4 regions of the Virgibacillus salinus genome follow, and region 2 is predicted to be linked to each of the others. Evidence: predicted binding sites of a transcription regulator. Region 2 holds the regulator's gene; each other region holds the start of a gene.

The links. Region 2 encodes Rex, which represses fermentation and respiration genes when NADH is low (regulators of the CRP and FNR family bind a similar motif). Its sites were predicted from a motif close to TTGTGAAATATTTCACAA; they were not measured.
Region 1: BLS02_RS14110 (TIGR04053 family radical SAM/SPASM domain-containing protein) is a predicted target of Rex. The motif match lies at 992-1,009, and genes of this name have one in related genera.
Region 3: BLS02_RS13910 (cytochrome c oxidase subunit 2A) is a predicted target of Rex. The motif match lies at 1,009-1,026, and genes of this name have one in related genera.
Region 4: BLS02_RS09530 (hemerythrin domain-containing protein) is a predicted target of Rex. The motif match lies at 1,501-1,518, and genes of this name have one in related genera.

The regions. Positions count from the first base shown of each region.
Region 1 covers NZ_FNKD01000003.1:415,766-417,970, forward strand. Annotated here, with positions in the region: gene BLS02_RS14100 (Crp/Fnr family transcriptional regulator) at 1-410, opposite strand, end outside; gene BLS02_RS14105 (DUF2249 domain-containing protein) at 638-877, shown strand; gene BLS02_RS14110 (TIGR04053 family radical SAM/SPASM domain-containing protein) at 1,066-2,190, shown strand.
Region 2 covers NZ_FNKD01000005.1:226,442-228,646, forward strand. Annotated here, with positions in the region: gene BLS02_RS18140 (MDR family MFS transporter) at 1-486, opposite strand, end outside; gene BLS02_RS18145 (redox-sensing transcriptional repressor Rex) at 525-1,160, opposite strand; gene moaC (cyclic pyranopterin monophosphate synthase MoaC) at 1,163-1,654, opposite strand; gene BLS02_RS18155 (ABC-F family ATP-binding cassette domain-containing protein) at 1,789-2,205, shown strand, end outside.
Region 3 covers NZ_FNKD01000003.1:383,539-385,743, forward strand. Annotated here, with positions in the region: gene addA (helicase-exonuclease AddAB subunit AddA) at 1-711, shown strand, start outside; gene BLS02_RS13910 (cytochrome c oxidase subunit 2A) at 1,089-1,232, shown strand; gene BLS02_RS13915 (cytochrome c oxidase subunit II) at 1,245-1,706, shown strand; gene BLS02_RS13920 (cbb3-type cytochrome c oxidase subunit I) at 1,722-2,205, shown strand, end outside.
Region 4 covers NZ_FNKD01000002.1:533,190-535,394, reverse strand. Annotated here, with positions in the region: gene BLS02_RS09545 (nitrate reductase subunit alpha) at 1-290, opposite strand, end outside; gene BLS02_RS09540 (hypothetical protein) at 287-562, opposite strand; gene BLS02_RS09535 (hypothetical protein) at 591-911, opposite strand; gene BLS02_RS09530 (hemerythrin domain-containing protein) at 947-1,363, opposite strand; gene BLS02_RS09525 (acylphosphatase) at 1,658-1,927, shown strand; gene BLS02_RS09520 (indolepyruvate ferredoxin oxidoreductase subunit alpha) at 1,960-2,202, opposite strand.

The sequences.
Region 1 (2,205 bases), on a different contig from region 2:
ATAATTTTGTCGCCTAAAACACGGAAAAGTTTAATACAAATTTCAGGATGGGTAATTAGGAAGTTCTCGAAGTTCTTAATAGGAATATAAATTAGTATAGCATCTTCCAGTACTTCGGAGTGTGCCGGGCAATCACCTTGTCTAAAAAAACCTTGGTGCGGAAACATATCGCCAGGTTGCAGAACGTTAACAATCTGTTCTTTCCCATGAATGTCAGTTTTGTAAATTTTGACTTTTCCTTGATGAATAAAGTAGACGTTTGTCAATGGATCGCCTTGCATAAATATATGTGTGCCATGACGGTACATGCGGTGTTTAGCTAGTTCAACAATTGGCTCCATTTCATAGTCAGTCAAATCTTTAAACAATGGAACCTTTTGTAATAATTCTTGAATTGTATGTGTATTCAATTTCATACTCCCTTCTTCAATAATAAACAACAGCACTTTATTTTAGTATTAGTCCAATTACATTTTATCACTTTATATAGATTCCTATAACCAATAAGTGTGAAAATTATTTGTCAGCGTGATAAATATCATGTCAAGGTGTGTTCTCACTCACAACTAAGAATAGAATTTGCGTTTATGATGAAGTTGGTTAAAGGTTATCAAATCTTAATTTGGAGGGAAAAGCAATGAATGATACTCAGTTTGCAGTGAAAATTCATGCACCGGAAATAGAGCCAAGGTTTAGGCATCAAAAAATATTTGAGGTATTTGATGAGCTGAAATCAGGAGAGTTTATGGAGCTTTCCAATGATCATAATCCAAAACCGCTTCATTATCAGTTTATGATTGAACGTGAAGATACATTCTCATGGGAGTACTTAGAAGAAGGTCCATCTCTGTGGCGTGTAGCAATAGGTAAACAGTAAAATTGTTAAGCCCTTGGTGGTTAATCCAAGGGTTTTAATTTGCAGTTAAGAAGGTATTAATATCCTTTTTAAGTTTTCGCATTAAAACTTGGCGATTTTATGACATTTACATATTAGTGAGAAATGTCACATCTGGTCACAAGGGAAATAGGTAAGCTAGATGCAGCAACTAATTTAGGAGGGGTAGCATGTTTCCACAAGATTATAATGAAAACCCGTTTATCGTTATTTGGGAATTGACACGTGCCTGTGAATTGAAATGTCTGCATTGCAGGGCAGAAGCACAATACCATCGGCACCCATTAGAATTATCATTTGAAGAGGGAAAAAAATTAATTGATGATATATATGAAATGAATAATCCGATGCTTGTTTTTACAGGCGGTGACCCATTAATGCGTCCGGATGTCTTTGATATAGCTGAATACGCGGTGAAAAAAGGTGTACGTGTATCGATGACACCTTCTGCAACACCGAATGTAACGAAAGAAGCAATGGAAAAGGCGAAGAATGTTGGGCTAGCAAGATGGGCATTTTCCATCGATGGACACTCTGCAGAGGTTCATGATCATTTCCGTGGTACGTCAGGTTCGTTTGATTTAACAATGAATGCGATAAATTATTTACATGAGCTGGAAATGCCCCTCCAGATAAATACAGTGATTTCAAGATATAATGTCGACTATCTGGATGAAATGGCTGAAATGGTGGAGAAATTAGGTTGTGTGCTTTGGAGTGTGTTTTTCCTTGTGCCAACTGGTCGTGGAAAAGAAAGTGATATGATTTCACCTGCTGAACATGAGAAAGTATTACGCTGGCTATATAAACTGTCAAGACGTGTTCCATACGATATAAAAACAACCGCAGCACAGCATTATCGCCGTGTTGTTATTCAAGGAAAAATGCGCGAGAATAAAGATCATGATGATGCGATTCGTTATGAAGACGCACTAATGAGCGGCAAGACAGGTCAAATTGATGGGCTCGGTCGTGCACCTAAAGGGGTCAATGATGGCAACGGCTTTGTGTTTATTTCACATACCGGTGATGTTTTTCCAAGTGGACTGTTACCGATAAAAGCAGGAAATGTACGCGAGACACCACTTGCAACGATTTACCGTGAATCAGAAGTGTTCCAAAACTTGCGTAATCCCGATAAATATAAGGGGAAATGTGGAGTATGTGAATTCCGGCATGTATGCGGTGGATCAAGATCAAGGGCATATAACGTAACCGGTGATTACATGGAGAGTGAACCATATTGCGTTTATATTCCAAAAGCAATGCGGAAAAAGAAAAAACAAGCTAACTAAACTGCAAAAACTTCT
Region 2 (2,205 bases):
CCAAGTAAAAAACTCGATAACAACCCCGCCAACGGTTGGTCCAATTGCAGGTGCTACCATTGCTGCAACACCATAAATACCAACGGCGAGACCTCTTTCATTTTTAGGAAATGCGTTAAAGATAAGTGCCATCGCTATTGGCATCATAAGGCCTCCAGCAGTACCCTGAATAGCTCTTGAAATAATTACCATACCTAAATCAGACGATACCGCCCCTGATATCGAGCCAATCATAAATATGATGAGCCCAATTATGTAAATACGCTTTTTCCCAAAACGATCACCTAAGTAACCTGTCAACGGCATTGTCATTCCCATCGACACCATAAAAATTGTCAGCATCCAACTGACCGCTACAGCATCAACTTCAAATAGTCTCATAAAGGTAGGCAGTGTTGGGTTTAGCATACTATTATTTAAAATGACGGTGAATGTCCCAAACAATACTGACATTACTACAAGCCATTTAGAATCTATTCTTCGCATGCAAATACCCCCAGTAACAGAAGTTAGCTATTTGAAATTTAATCTAAGTCCAGTGGATAATGTTTCAAAAAGTAAACCAATGATTGCAATTCTACTGCTAAATCAATATGATGAACACGGATTTTCTCAGGAACCGTAATTCTTGCTGGAGTGAAGTTAAGGATTCCGGAAACGCCATAGTCGACAAGTCTGTTTGTAATGCTTTGTGCTTCATTGGCCGGTACAGTTAAGATTGCTACACTGACTCCTGTCATTTTCTCCTCTAAATCATTAATATGAAATATCGGTACGCCTCCAATATCTGTTCCAATTTTTTCTGCATTAGTATCAAAAGCCTTCACTATCTTTGTATTGTTATTTTTCATAAAATTATAATGTAAAAAAGCAGTTCCAAGATTCCCTACACCAATTAATGCAACTTCAGTTACCTCATCTTGGTCCAATGTCTTTCGGAAAAACCCAAGCAGGTATTCGACGTTGTAGCCATACCCTTTTTTTCCCAATGCCCCAAAGTAAGAAAAGTCTCTTCTGATAGTAGCGGAATCAACTTTTACCGCCTCACTCAGTTCTTTTGAAGATACTCGCTTTTTCCCTTGGTGATTCAAGTTATTTAAAAATCTATAATATAATGGAAGCCTCCTTGCTGTAGCCTGCGGAATTTTATTTTGATCCATGATTATTCCCCCTGATCTTCACGATAGTAATTTCCTGACTTACCGCCTTTTTTCGACAGTACATACGTTGGACCGATTACCATTCCTTTATCAATTGCTTTACACATATCATATACCGTAAGTGCTGTAGCTGAAGCTGCTGTTAGGGCTTCCATTTCAACACCTGTACTTCCTTTTGTCTTCACAAATGCCTGTATTTGCAATACATATGTATTATTAGTCTCCCAATCAAATGAAATATCAATTCCCTTTAATTGTAAGGGATGACACATCGGTATCCAGTCAGGTGTTTTTTTGGCAGCCATTATTCCAGCAACCTGAGCCACCGAAAGTACATCTCCCTTTTTCATCTTATTTGTTGTTATTTTTTGATAGATTTCTTTGGTTACTTGAATACTTGAAATAGCAGTAGCTGTCCGCTCGGTTTCACTTTTATCACTAATATCAACCATTTTTGCTCTTCCCTGTTCATTAAAATGAGTAAAATCTGCCATATGCTCAACTCCCTGCCATGTCTTATTAAGACCTATTCTATCAGAAAAAAACAGATAAGTCGTGATTAATTTCACAATATCATTGCCGAGCCAATTCATTATAAGATACACTTGTATAGGATGAGGTGAACGAAATGATTATTATGCAAATGAATGGTCTCTCCAAATCATTTGGAGCAGACGAGATTTTATCAAATATAAAAATTGAAATAAAAGCTAAAGACCGAATCGCGATTGTTGGCAGAAACGGGGCTGGCAAGTCAACCTTACTTAAAATTATGGCTGGCGAACTTTCTCATGATGTAGGTGAATTGTTTAAACCAAAGGATCTAACCACAGGCTATCTTTCGCAACACACTGGCCTTGAATCTGATAAAACCATTTGGAATGAAATGGTAGAAGTATTTGAGCACTTGCTAATCAAGGAGCAGGAACTTCGTAGTCTTGAAAAAGAAATGGAACGGGCAGCAACGCTTTCTGACGCAAACTATGAACAGCTTCTGCTTGATTATGACAAAAAACAACAAGCGTTTGATGATGAAGGCGGTTAT
Region 3 (2,205 bases), on a different contig from region 2:
CTTGCTTACACGTATCCATATCTTGAAGCTGCAACTTACAGAGCCAAACAAACAGTGACCGAAATTAAAAGACAGCGGGAGATAAAAGATGAATATAGTGGTGAACAGCTTATCCAAACGTCTCATGCCCCAATCGCCAAACGACCTGCTTTTATGCAAAAACAAAAATCGATTACTGCGGCAGAACGTGGTACTGCAATGCACACAGTGATGCAGCATATACCACTGACGAAGCCAATGACTGCAACAGAAATAGAAGAATTTGTGGAACAATTAGTAGAACGGGAAATTTTGACGAAACAGGAGGCAGAGGTTATTGAGACCACTGCTGTTGAACAATTTTTTAACACGTCAATTGCTCAATTAATCATGGAATCGCCGATTATTTATCGGGAAGTACCATTCAGTCTTTCGTTATCTGCAAAAGAAGTTTATGCAAACTGGACCAATAATATGGATGAACAAGTATTGGTGCAAGGTGTTATAGACTGTGTTATTCCAAAAGATGATGGATGGATTATTCTTGATTATAAGACTGATGGAATCACTGAGGAAGTAACCGATCGTGTAAAAGATAAACTTTTAGATAGGTATAAAATTCAAATGGATCTGTACAAACATGCGGTTGAACATATTTGGTACGAGCAAGTAAAAGAGACATATCTTTATTTCTTTTCCAAGCAACTTTTACTGGCAATTAAAAATGAATAGCTACTTTCTTATTTGCATAAGTGCAACTATGACATTTGCCACAAAGGCTTGCACTGCAGAGTGTAAGGTTTTTTAGCCGACTCGGTCATTTTTATCCTCCTTTTTAAACATGCATTTTAACGAATACCAGTTTTCTAACAAATATAATTTCCGAAAATGTGTCGAAGTAGTTACAAATTATAATGGTTATATTTAAAGAGTTAAACCCTGTTATATCAAGGGTATTACTCTTTATTTTTTTTGGAATTCTTTATAAATGATCACTGGGATTCCCCCTGTAATTAAAATCACGTATTCGTGTGATTTAGTTCACTTCGCAAAACCCCTTAAAAAAATAAGATGTAGTAGAAAGATAGTTTACAAGGAGGGGATTTGTGATGGAAGCAGCAAAAACGAGTACTCCAGTCGAAAATAAAGAAGAAAAATCATTAAAAGGTACAATGGTTTCCGTGTTATTTGTGTTAGGAGTCATCGTTGTTATGTGGGTAGGAGTCTTTTGGTTATATATGTCCAGAGTATAGGAGGGAAAGGATATGCATCGCTTAGAAGAAATTTGGCTTGGATTAAGTGCCGGAATTTTAATTTTATTTATGGTTATAGTAGGTTATCAAACATTCGCGTTAGGTATGGGGCCACCAAGTAATAAAGAAAATATTGATCCTGAGCAAGTAGATCAAACTGCTCCATTTGATAATCCTGGCGTGAAAAAGGTGGGGGAAAACGAATATGAAGTTGTTATGACCTTACAAGCGTTTGGCTTTACTCCCAGCGATATTGAAGTTCCAGCTGGGGCAGAAGTAACATTTACAATGACTTCCAAAGATGTTGTTCATGGCTTTCAAGTTGCTGGAACAAACATTAATGCAATGGTAATGCCAGGTCACATCCAAGAAATTACACACACATTTGATGAGCCAGGCGAGTATCTAGTGTTATGTAATGAATATTGCGGTGCGGGGCATCAGCTTATGTCCACGACAATCACGGTGAAGTAAAGGAGGTAAAGTCAAATGGAACAATCAATAAAAGAAACATTTCGCGAGAAGGCGAATAAAGGATTAGGCGTTAATCCTTTGGATGCTAAAATATCGAAATCATATTTATCAGTAGCCTTTATTACATTACTTATTGGCGGAATTTTAGGATTAGTACAAGGGCTTCAGAGGGCCGGTCTTCTGGAATTGCCAGCATGGTTAAACTATTACCAAGTGTTAACTGCACACGGTATTTTATTAATTCTAGTTTTTACAGCTACATTCACAATTGGTTATTTATATGCAGTTCTATCCCATACATTAGGAGGACTTCTTCCAAAAGTAAGGAAAATGGCTTGGGTTGGACTAGGGTTGATGCTGTTAGGAGTAGTACTAGTAGTAATAACAATTTTAATGAATGAAGCGTCCGTTTTATATACGTTTTATCCACCACTTGCTGCATCACCTATCTTTTATATTGGATTAGTATTTGTTGTTCTAGGTATATGGTCATGTAGTT
Region 4 (2,205 bases), on a different contig from region 2:
CTAGGACAGCCTCTTGGTTCATACTCCGGAAAATCATCTCCGGTACTTGGATAGTCCGTCTGCTGTGTCTCGGATGTAATAATTCCATCTTTAACATAAATCTTCCAGCTGCATGAACCGGTACAGTTTACCCCATGGGTTGATCTGACTATCTTGTCATGCTGCCAGCGTCTCCGATATATATCTTCAGAATCACGCGGACGAGGACTTTCCTCGGTGAAATCATCATTAATTTTTTCACCATGACGGATATGTTTAAGTGTTTCTAACAGTTTATTACTGCTCCTCATCTATTTTCACCTTCTTCATTTAATGATTGGATAGGATTAAACCGTTCGCCAAGAATTTTAAAACTGCCTGCACCTTCTTTTAATTCTTCAAGAAATATCTTTAGGCTTGGAACGTTTGAAGAAACCACTATTAAACGTTCTAAGGTGTTGTATTCCTCAATCGCATATATTTCTTCAATCACTTTTGGGGGTATTTCCCCAAATCGCATCTTAAGTATTGCTATTAGGTCTTCTCTATCCTGGACATAACTAGCACCGTCTTCAAACAACATCTAAATCCCCCTATTTTTGCTGGAGTTATTACATCTTCATCATTTTAAAATAATCTGCTATCATAACTTCTTTACAAGCTTCTCCAAGTTCTTTGGAAAAGTCTGTCATTTCCTCACCCATTCTTTCAACTGCTTCATGTGAAAAATACTTCGATTTTTGGTGTGCGAAGCCATCTCCATAATAAAAAATGAGTTGGTATTGCTTCGAATCTTTAATGACGTGTGCTTGGATATCATAAGGATGTATATTATAATGTTTTTCCACTTCTTCCATTAGAAAGCTGTACAGATCCGGCAAAGCGACTCTTAAAAATTGTTCCTGCTCTGTCTGTAATCGTTCTGATTCCATATCAACTCACCTCCAGTAATTTTTTTAATATATGATTAGTGTTCTGGTAGTACTTCCATTTCTTTTTGGTTATGAAGCTCATCTACTATAATTAACGATTGGAATTTTTGGACAACTCCATCATTGATGCCGTCGTCTTTTAGAGTGGATTTAATTTCCTTAATTAATATCCTTAACAAATTATGATCTCTGGTTAATGCAACAATATCCTCATTTAGATCGGGATTTTCTTCAACTAATTCTTTATATAATCCTTCTTCTTCAGCTTCAGCATGTCGAAGTGTTCTAGTTTCCCATTGTTCGACAATTACATAAGCTAGTTCCAACGCTTTTTCGGTATGATTATCTCTAACTAGCTTATCGAGGAAATTCGTCAATTCAATTGCCTCATTTAGTGCTGCTTCATGAATAGCTTTGTGACTATCGACATGTTTTAATGCAGGACCTGACATAAAATGATCACCTCTTTGAGTGTACTATTTTTATTAATTGTTTATAATAATTAAGATAGAAACTTATTCCATCTAGTAGATTCAGCATATCATGTATCATTTTATGGAACAATTAATTATATTGAATATTTAAATTTAAGTGACAATTATCACATAAATAGATTCAAGTGAAACCCATATACTTTATCATCGAGTTATTAGTTTAATTAGCATATTTTGCGGTAATATACTATTAGGTTGTTATGCATTGTAAAAAATATGCAATAAAGTAATATTATTCTAGGGAGTGATTACATGCTTCTACATGTAACTGTAAGCGGGCGAGTACAGGGAGTTGGTTTCAGGTACACCACTCAGCAAAAAGCAAAAGAACATGGTTTAACCGGATGGGTCCAAAATCAATCTAATGGTACTGTTGAATTGGAAGTTGAAGGTGAGGAGACAAGTGTAAATTCATTTTTAATAGAGCTGGAAAGTGGGTTTAATCAGTTCATTCGTGTTGATGATATAACAGTGGAGAAAATAGAGGAGCATAAGGGTTATAATAATTTTTCGATAAAATAAAAGCCGCCCTCTTATGAGTAGCGGCTGTTGCTTTATTGTTGATCTTCATAGAATTTACGATTTAAAGCAATGTATTCATTTTCTTCTTCAGGAACTTCATCTTCCATATAAATAGCTTCCACTGGGCAAACTGCTTCACAAGCTCCACAATCAATACATATATCCGGATCAATGAAGAACATATCTTTTCCTTCTTCTATACAATCAACAGGACAAACTTCGACACATTCGCCTGATTTCTCATCTTTACAAGGTGATGTAATAATAAATGCCAAGTA